3 regions of the Rhodoferax sp. LS1P39 genome follow, and region 3 is predicted to be linked to each of the others. Evidence: riboswitches for the same ligand, from Rfam matches in the RefSeq annotation. Region 3 holds a riboswitch; each other region holds the start of a gene.
What was found. A riboswitch is a leader RNA that binds a small molecule or an ion and turns the genes downstream of it on or off. The one in region 3 is predicted to bind thiamine pyrophosphate.

Region 1: it holds a riboswitch for thiamine pyrophosphate, as region 3 does, so the genes downstream of both, AC097O_RS11285 (thiamine ABC transporter substrate-binding protein) here and AC097O_RS10760 (purine-cytosine permease family protein) in region 3, are expected to answer to the same signal.
Region 2: it holds a riboswitch for thiamine pyrophosphate, as region 3 does, so the genes downstream of both, thiC (phosphomethylpyrimidine synthase ThiC) here and AC097O_RS10760 (purine-cytosine permease family protein) in region 3, are expected to answer to the same signal.

The regions. Positions count from the first base shown of each region.
Region 1 covers NZ_JBWMAV010000005.1:256,856-260,124, forward strand. Annotated here, with positions in the region: gene AC097O_RS11280 (ABC transporter permease) at 1-434, opposite strand, end outside; gene AC097O_RS11285 (thiamine ABC transporter substrate-binding protein) at 435-1,454, opposite strand; TPP riboswitch at 1,499-1,597, opposite strand; gene AC097O_RS11290 (VTT domain-containing protein) at 1,741-2,394, opposite strand; gene AC097O_RS11295 (hypothetical protein) at 2,486-2,929, shown strand; gene AC097O_RS11300 (cysteine hydrolase family protein) at 2,935-3,269, shown strand, end outside.
Region 2 covers NZ_JBWMAV010000007.1:170,478-173,746, reverse strand. Annotated here, with positions in the region: gene AC097O_RS13600 (OmpA family protein) at 1-477, shown strand, start outside; gene AC097O_RS13595 (patatin-like phospholipase family protein) at 477-1,337, shown strand; TPP riboswitch at 1,353-1,453, shown strand; gene thiC (phosphomethylpyrimidine synthase ThiC) at 1,558-3,269, shown strand, end outside.
Region 3 covers NZ_JBWMAV010000005.1:155,401-158,669, reverse strand. Annotated here, with positions in the region: gene thiD (bifunctional hydroxymethylpyrimidine kinase/phosphomethylpyrimidine kinase) at 1-727, shown strand, start outside; gene AC097O_RS10760 (purine-cytosine permease family protein) at 778-2,067, opposite strand; TPP riboswitch at 2,137-2,249, opposite strand; gene AC097O_RS10755 (ABC transporter ATP-binding protein) at 2,451-2,978, shown strand; gene AC097O_RS10750 (hypothetical protein) at 3,107-3,269, shown strand, end outside.

The DNA of each region.
Region 1 (3,269 bases), 100 kb from region 3:
TTGAAAAACAGATTGCCATACAGCAGCAGCCAGGGCGTATCTTGCAGGTTCACATCCAGCCAGCCACTAAGCAGCCCGCGCGGCCCCCACAGCGCCAACACGCCCAGCGCGGCGACCAGGGTGGGCACCACAAACGGCAGCATCAACAGGCGCAAAACCAGGCTGCGGCCCGCAAACTCCCAGCGCGCCAGCACCCAGGCCACGGGCAGGCCTAGCAGCAGCGCGGCGATACACGTCGCCCCTGCCTGCAGCACCGACCACAGCACGCGCCAGCGCAGGTACGGATCGGTCCACAGCGCCCACGGGGAACTACGGGTTTGCGTGGCCAGATCGCCCCACCAGCCCTCGCCCGCCAGCCGCAGCACCGGGGCCACCAGCAGCACGGCCAGGGCCAGAAGCGGCAGCAGCGCCAGCAGCCAGCGGCGAGACGGCATTTACTTCAGAACCACCTGCGTCCAGCGCGCCACCCAGCCCGTACCCTTGTCGGCAATGGTCTCGGCGGGCAGGCTGTCAAAGGCGGTGGGCTCCACGGCGTGCTTCATCACTTCGGCCAGGGGCGTGTGGGCTTCAATGGGGTACATCCACATGCTGGTCTGCAAAGCCTCTTGCACCACGCCGGAACGCATGAAGCGGATGAACTTAGTCGCCGCCTCGCGCTGGCCGCCGCCCGCCACCAGGGCCACGCCCTCCACCTGGCGGAACACGCCGCCCTTGAAGAACAGGTTGCCGGTGGGCGATTCGGTGATTTTTTCTTTGCTGTAGAACACCTCGGCTGCCGGGCTGCTGGCGTAGCTCACCACCAGCGGGCGGGTGCCGCCGTTGCGGCTGAACTCGGTGTAATAGGCCTCGGTCCAGCCCTTGACGGCTTTCACGCCGTTGCCGCGCATGCGGGCCCACCAGTCAAAGGCCTTTTCTTCGCCCATGCCGGCAATGGTGGCCAGCAAAAACGCGTAGCCGGGGCTGGAGGTGGCGGGGTTGGGCACCACTAAGAGGTTGCGGTAGGTGGGCTGGGCCAGGTCTTCCAGAGTTTTGGGCAGCGGCAGGCCGCTCTTGGCGAATGCCGCCTTGTCGAAGTTGAGGTTGACGAAGCCGTAGTCCACCGGCACCACGTTGGCACCCACCTGGGCGATGGCCGAGCCCTGGGTGTAAGCCACCGGCTCCAGCACCTTGTTGGCCTGGGCCTTGGCGACGGACGCGTTGTCCAGGCCAAACACCACGTCGGCAATGGGCTGGGCGCGGGTGAGGATGAGCTTGTTGAGCATCTCGCCCGCGTCACCGGCCTTGATGAGGCTGAGCTTGATGCCGGATTCGGCCTCGAACCGGGCCAGCAGCGGCTTGGGCAGCGAGAACGAACTGTGCACCAACACGCGCAGCGGGGTGTCCTGGGCTAAGGCCGGAAGCGAAACGGATACAGCCAGTGCGGCGGCGAGTGAAAAAGTGCGGCGGTGCAGCATGGTTGTCTTTCAATGCGCCAGCGGCGGACGCATGAAAAGGCCCCAGATCTGACCCATCACGCTCCCTCCGCTGGCATGACCCAGATCAGGTGTGGGGTATTTCTCAGTCCGCTAACCTATCGCGGACACCCCCGGTGAAGCGTCGGATTGTAGTGGTTGTCCACTGGCTCCAAGTTCTCCCTGTCAACACTGGATAAGCTTGTGGATAACCCTGCCAAGCACTTGTATAGGGCGGTTAAGTGCTTGATTTATAACGACAAAGCTTGCAGCGCTTAAAAATTAAGCACTACGCACCCGAGACCTTGCCAGACATGCGGCCCTTGACGGCGCCTAGCACAATCACCAGGCCGGGGATCAAGATCATGGCCCAGATGATCTTGTCCAGGTGCTGCTTGACCCACGGCAGGTTGCCAAAGAAGTAACCGATGGTAATGATGCCTGCCACCCACAGCACACCGCCCAGCACGTCGTAAAACGTGAACTTGGCGCGGCCCATCATGGCCACCCCGGCCACAAAGGGCGCAAAGGTGCGCAAAAACGGCATGAAGCGGGCGGCGACCAGGGTGATACCGCCGTAGCGCTCGTAGAACGCATGCGCCTGGTTGAAGGCCTGCTTGTTGAAGAGCTTGGAGTTCTCCCACTGGAACACCTTGGGGCCCAAGTAGCGGCCAATCGCGTAGTTGCACTGGTTGCCCAGGATGGCCGCCGCCAGCAGCAGGCCCACGGCCAGCGGGTAGGACATCAGCCCCACGCCGCACATGGCGCCCACCACAAACAGCAGCGAGTCACCCGGCAGAAACGGCATGACCACCACGCCGGTCTCCACAAAGATGATCAGAAACAGCAGCGCATAGACCCAGGGCCCATAGCTGGTCACAAAGGCCTCCAGGTATTTGTCTACGTGGAGGATGAAGTCGAGAAGTTGCATGAGAATGTCCATGGAGCGCGATTATCGTGGGTGGCTGCTGTCATCATGTGACATTGCATCCACAGGACTGGTTCCTGTGTGCCCCATCTAACCGAGTTGAAACATGAGCCTCCTCTGCCCCGTCTGTAAAACCGCAAACGCCCGGGACGCGACCGTGTGCGCCCAGTGTGCGGCCGCCCTGCCCGTGCCACCGCGCATGTCCCTGCTGGAGCAAGCCATGGCCAAGCCCACAGCCCCTCCGGCACCTCCGGCGCCACCACCTCCGGTCCCTGCCCCGCCCGTGCCGCCTGCACCCACACCCACACCCACACCCGTACCTGCGCCCGCGCCCAGGCAGGCCCCCATCCATTCCGGTTTCACCATGCCGCCCCTGCCCCCGCAGCCCCGGCGGCGGCGGCGCAGCCGTGCACCCTGGATACTGGCCATCGTGCTGATGGCGGCGCTGATGGTGGCACTGGGTTATGAGGTTTTGCAAGCCAACGGCGTGTCTCTGCCTTCGCTGCGCTCGCTGCTCCCTTCTAGCACCTCCAGTACCACCAGCCCTTGATCGCCATGACGCACCACACCCACCTGCTCATCATCGACCCGCAAAACGACTTTTGCGATCTGCCGGGCGCTGCCCTGCCCGTCGCCGGTGCCGATGCCGACATGCAGCGCCTGGCGGCCTTCATCCGTACGCACGGGTCGGCGCTAACCGACATCACCCTGACGCTGGACTCGCACCACCGCATCGACATTGCCCACCCCACCTTCTGGCAGCAGGCCGATGGCAGCGCGGTGGCACCGTTCACCACCATCACCGCCGCCGCCGTGCACGCGGGCCAGTACCTGCCGCGCCAGCCCGGGGCGCTGGGCCGCACCCTGGCCTACCTGGACGCACTGGAAGC
Region 2 (3,269 bases), on a different contig from region 3:
ATAGAGCAAACCGAGCGTGGCGTGCAAATCGTGCTGCCCGTCACGGTGCTGTTCGCCACCGGCGAATACACCTTCAAAACCGAGGAAGCTGCGCCCTACCTGGACCGGCTGGCCAGCCTGCTGAAAACCAAAACCACGCACGATGTCAGCGTGGAGGGCCATACCGACAACGTGGGGGGCCTGGACTTGAACCAAACCCTGTCCGACCACCGGGCGCGTGCGTTGCGTAAAGCTTTGGAAGAGCGTGGTGTCGAACCCCGGCGCATCGTCTCCGCAGGCTTCGCCTACAACCGCCCCGTGGCCTCCAACGCCAGCGAACAAGGCCGCACGTTGAACCGCCGCGTCGAGCTGATGGTGCTGGACGAAAAGGTGGAAACCCTGACCCAGGGCGAGCCTGCCAACGCGTTTGCGTCGGCTTTCGACAAGCTGCGCAAGATGGTCGACGACGGTGTGATCCAGCTGCCGGAAAGCCCGTAGTGCTGCGCCGAAGCCTGCTGGCTGCCGCCGGGGCCGCGCCGTTGCTGGCGCAGGCAGCGCCCGCCGCCAAAAGAATCGGCATCGCCCTGGGGGCCGGATCGGCCCGGGGGTTTGCCCATATCGGCGTGCTCAAGGCCTTGGTCGAAGCCGGTCTGGCCCCCGAGGTGGTGGCGGGCACCAGTGCCGGTTCCTTGGTGGGCGCTTTTTATGCCGCGGGCTACTCGCCCTGGCAGATCGAAGAGGTGGCCTTGCGGCTGCGCGACATCGAAATTGTCGATCTGGGCCAGGGCAACAAGCGCGGCATGTTCACCGGCGAAACCCTGCAAAAGCTGGTCAACCAGTACGTCAAGGACGTGCCCATCGAGCGCTTCAAACGCCGCTTCGGCGCGGTGGCCACGGTGCTGAAATCTGGTGAACTGCGCTTGCTGGTGGGCGGCAATGCCGGTGCGGCCGTGCGCGCCTCGTGCTCGATTCCCGGGGTGTTTGTTCCCTGCGTGATTGCTGACGAGGAGCTGGTGGACGGTGGGCTGGTCAGCCCCTTGCCGGTGAAAGCTGCGCGCAGGCTGGGTGCCGATGTGGTGATTGGCGTGGACGTGGGCGTGCTGCCGCAAAACAGCACCCGCGTGGGCCTGTACGAGGTGATTCTGCAGTCGTTTGAAATCATGGGCCGCTCGCTCTCGCAGCTAGAGGGGCAAACTGCCGACTTCATGGTCCGCCCAGACACGGCGCGGTTTTCCAGCACCGATTTCACGGTGCGCAAGGAAATCGTCCAGGCGGGCTACGAGGCCGGTGTGGCCGCGTTACCAGCGTTGCGCCAACTGCTGCGCGGGCGCGGAGCCAGCCCGGACCGGGTCGGGTAGCACATGCCGTACACTGCGCGCTGCCCGGGGTGCGCAGAGGCTGCGCTGAGATGGAATCCAAACCCGCGAACTTGATCTGGTTCATACCAGCGTAAGAAGAGCTTGACGATGCCGTCCACTGGCTGGACGGTGTTGTCTCACCGCCCGTCATGGGCGTTCTCCTTCGGGGTTTGCGCGGTCTGGCTGCGCGTTCCGGGCTCCACCAACCCAGGAGACCCCCATGAACGCACCCGACAAATTCACCCAGTTACTCCGCTACGCCTGCGACCCGCTGCCCGCCAGCACCAAGCGCTACATCCAGGGCAGCCGAGCCGACCTGCGCGTGCCGCTGCGCGAAATCATGCAGAGCAATGGCGAGGCCGTCACCGTCTACGACACCTCCGGCCCCTACACCGACCCCACCGCCCAGATCGACGTGCGCGCCGGTTTGCAGGCCCTGCGCGCAGGCTGGATCGATGCCCGTGGCGACACCGAGGCCTACGCCGCCCGCATCCTGCACGCGCTGGACGATGGCCGCAAGAGCGACGAGAACGAAGCGCTGCAGCAATTGCGCGCCCAGGCTTCCGGCCTGCAACGCGCGCCGCGCCGGGCCCGCAGCGGTGCCAACGTTTCGCAGATGCACTACGCCCGCCAAGGCATCATCACCCCCGAAATGGAATTTGTTGCCCTGCGCGAAAACCAGAAGATGGAGTGGATGGCGCAGTACGCCGCCAATACCGAGCGCGACCAGCGCCTGGCGGGTAACAGCTTCGGCGCATCCATCCCCAAGGTGATGACCCCCGAGTTTGTGCGCTCCGAGGTGGCCCGGGGCCGCGCCGTCATTCCGCTCAACATCAACCACCCCGAAGTCGAGCCCATGGCGATTGGCCGCAACTTCCTGGTGAAGATCAACGCCAACATCGGCAACAGCGCCGTCACCTCCAGCATCGAAGAAGAGGTGGAAAAACTGGTCTGGGCGATCCGCTGGGGTGCCGACACAGTGATGGACTTGTCTACCGGCAAAAACATCCACACCACCCGCGACTGGATCATCCGCAACAGCCCCGTACCCATCGGCACCGTGCCCATCTACCAGGCGCTTGAAAAAGTAGGCGGCGTGGCCGAAGACCTGACCTGGGAAATCTTCCGCGACACCCTGATCGAGCAGGCCGAGCAGGGCGTGGACTACTTCACCGTGCACGCCGGTGTACGCCTGCCCTTCATCCACCTCACCGCCAACCGCATGACCGGCATCGTCTCGCGCGGCGGTTCCATCATGGCCAAGTGGTGCATTGCCCACCATAAAGAGAATTTCATCTACACCCACTTCGATGAAATGACCGAGATCCTCAAGGCCTACGACGTGAGCTACTCACTCGGCGATGGCCTGCGCCCCGGCTCCAGCGCCGATGCCAACGACGAAGCCCAGTTCGCCGAACTGCGCACGCTGGGCGAGTTGACCCAACGCGCCTGGCAGCAAGACGTGCAGGTGATGATCGAAGGCCCCGGCCACGTGCCTATGCACATGGTGCAAGAGAACATGACCGAGCAACTTAAGCACTGCGGTGAGGCCCCGTTCTACACCCTGGGCCCGCTGACCACCGACATTGCCCCCGGCTACGACCACATCACCAGCGGCATCGGTGCGGCCATGATCGGCTGGTTTGGCACCGCCATGCTGTGCTATGTCACGCCCAAGGAGCACCTGGGCCTGCCCGACCGCGACGACGTGAAGACCGGGATCATTACCTACAAGATCGCCGCCCACGCCGCCGACGTGGCCAAGGGCCACCCGGGAGCGCGCTACCGTGACGACGCGCTGTCCAAGGCCCGCTTCGAGTTCCGCTGGATGGACCAGTTCAACCTGTCGCTGGACCCCGAAACCGCCAAAAAATTCCACGACGAAACCCTGCCCAAGGACTCGGCCAAGGTGGCCCACTTCTGCTCCATGTG
Region 3 (3,269 bases):
CTACGGCATGACGGCGCTGGCCGCACTGACGGCGCAAAACACGAGGGGTGTCACCGCCATCCACCCCGTGCCCCCCGCTTTTTTAAAAGCCCAGCTCCAGGCCGTACTGGACGATATCGGCGTGGATGCGGTGAAGATCGGCATGCTGCACTCCCCCGAAATGGTGGAGGTGGTGGCCTGGGCCATCGACCACTACCAGCTCAAAAAAGTGGTGCTCGACCCGGTGATGGTGGCCACCAGCGGCGACCGGCTGATGGCCCGGGAGACGGTGCAGGTGCTGGTGGACCAGCTCTTTCCCCGCGCCACCGTGGTCACGCCCAACCTCGACGAGGCCGCCCTGCTGCTGGGCCGTGGCGTGGAGGACGAGGCTGCATTGGAGCCCGCCGTGGCCGACCTGTTAGCCCTGGGCGCGCAGGCGGTGCTGGTCAAGGGCGGGCACCTGCCGGGCAACGCGGTGGTGGATGTGCTGGGCTTGGCGGACGGCACACGCCAGCGCTGGGAGTCGGTGCGCATCGCCACCCACAACGGCCACGGCACCGGCTGCACGCTGTCGTCCGCCATCGCCGTGTACCTGGCGCAGGGCCAGGCCTTGCCCGAGGCGGTGGGGCTGGCGCGGGCCTATATCCTGGGGGCGATCACCGGTGGTGCCCAGGTGCATACCGGGCACGGACACGGCCCGCTGAACCACGGCTTTGCGCCTGTGGCGATGCAGGTTCTCACCGGGTAAATTTATAAGAAATAGGCCGCTAGCGCTTATTTCATAAGCGCTAGCAGCTCCTATTTTTGTAGTGCGTAAGTAATCCGCAGCGGGCGGCTCATCCAGGCGGCCAGGTAGACCACGGCCAGCGTGGGCAGGGCCGCGCCGAACTGGGGTGCGTAGAGGGCCAGCAGGTGGTACAGGGCGATACCCGCCAGCCACAGCCCGGCGGCTACCGGCTCCACCAGGCGCTGCACCGAGGCGGTGGCGTGGCTGCCCAGGCGGCCCAGAATCACCCCGAACAGCGGCACAAACACCGAGCTCAGCATCAGCAAAAACGGCTCCAGGCTGTGGATGGGCAGCACCAGCGCCAACGCGGTACAGCCAACCGCCAACAGCAGGCCCCAGCGGCGGATGCTCAGCTTGGGGTGCAGGCTGTGGGCCGACACCGCGCCCGAGTACACGTCGCCATAGGCGTTGTCGATCTCGTCAAACAAGATCAGCCCCAGCGCCAGCAGGCCGCCCTGGGCGATCAACAGTGCGGTGACCAGGTCGGTGCCCGGTGCAGCCACGGTGACCACCACCACGCCCAGCGCGTAGCACCAGATATTGGCCAGCGCGTAGCCCAGCCAGGTGCCGGCCATGGCGGATTTGCCGCTGCGCCCATGGCGGGCGTAGTCGGCCACCAGGGGCAGCCACGACACCGGCATGGCGATCACCAGGTCCATGGCCGACAGCAGGCCCTTGCTGCCGTCGCCGGGGCGGCTCCAGAAGGCCTGCGCGTCACCGGCCAGCAGCTTCTGGGCAAACTGCCAGCTCAGCCACAGCAGCGACAGCACCACCAGCGGCAGGCCAAAGCGGCTGATGAACTTGCGCACCAGGGTCAGCATGGAGGCCGCCATCAAAGCGGTGAGCACCGCGCCCCACAGCAGGGTGGTGAGCAGCACGCCTTGGGTGCCGCTGAGGTTCCAGCCCAGGCTGCGTTGGGCGATGGCGGCGGTGCCGTCGCGCATGATGACCAGCTCGAAGGTGGTCCAGCCCACCAGTTGCACGATGTTCAGCAGCACCGGCAGCCGGGCAAAGCCGCTGCCAAAGGTGGCATGCATCAGCCCGGCGCTGGACAGCCCGCTGTCGCAGGCGATGCGCGCCACCCAGGCCAGCAGCCCCGCGCCCAGTACCGAGCCCAGCACGATGGCCAGCAGCGCCTGCTGCGTGCCCACGGCGGGCACCAGGTAGGCGCCGATCTGCATCACCAGCAGGCCCACGCCCAGGCTGAACCACAGGGCGGCGTGCGATGCGCCACTGAAAACACGGCCTGCGGCCGGGATCGGCGTCAGGGCTTCATTGTGAAAAATAGGTGAATGTGCCACTCATTTGCTCCATGCAAGATGCTGGCAGGGTGGCTTGAACCGCACGGCGTGCATGGCCGGAGAAGGCCGCCGTGGTAGAACTTGCTTCCCTGCGCGGGGATTACCCCAATCAGGTTCAAAGGGACTTTCTCAGTCGCGGCCCTGGAACAGATTCCACAGCCGCAACACCCCTAGCGATACCCCGCAGTGCTGCGGAGTGGGCGGATTCTAGCGCAGTGGCTTACATGTAGACACAAAATAGGCCTCCGGCGCAGATGCCATCGGCGCAAGCAGCTATCAAAACAATAGCCGTACAATCGGCTGCAGCCAGGTACGTGGTTCGTGCGCATCCGCCTTGGATGTCGGCCTTGCACCTCCCAGCCAAACTATTTATTCATCGCCCCATGGATGCACTCTTGATCCCCCACCGGCTCGCTGCCTGCGCCTTGCTGGGCCTTGCCTGCCACGCCATGGCCCAGACGGCCACCGCCCCCGATACGCCCCAGGTCGCTACACCTTCCGTGCCGTACCGCTGGCGGCTGGAAATCAGCCCGTACACCACCCACTTCAGCCCCAGCCCCGAACACCGCCATGTGGTGCTGGTAGGCCTGGAACGCGAATCCACCGTAGACAACAGCTTGGTGGGCCTGGCGCTGTTCAGCAACTCGTTTGGCCAGGAAAGCGGCTACCTGTACCTAGGCAAAAGCTACTACAACGTGTTTGAAAGCCTGCCCCAGGTGTATTTGAAGTGGTCGGCAGGCGTTTTGTACGGCTACAAGCCGCCCTATAACGACAAGGTGCCGCTGAACTACAAGGGTTTTTCGCCCGCCTTTGTGCCCGCCGTGGGCTGGCGCTTTGGCGATGGCTGGAATGCCCAGGTAGACCTGCTGGGCACGGCCGGGCTGACCTACTCGCTGGTAAAAGAGTTTTAAGCCGCTTTGGGCGCCACTTTTTAAGCCTTTGAAAAGCCCATTTTTTATGGGCTTTTTTGGGATCTGGTCGGCTGAAAAAATCGCCAGATTGCCGCACAATGAACGTATCTCCACCACGGTACGCCGCCATGCCCACAGCCGCTTTTTGCCCTGATGTGCGTTTGCCTCCACGCTTTGGCGCGGTGCTGGCCCTGCTGTGTTGCAACGGAGGGGCGTTGGCGCAGGATGCCGACGAGGCCGCCGCAGGGGCTCCGCAGCTGGAGCTGGCCACGCTGTCCATGCCAAACTTGC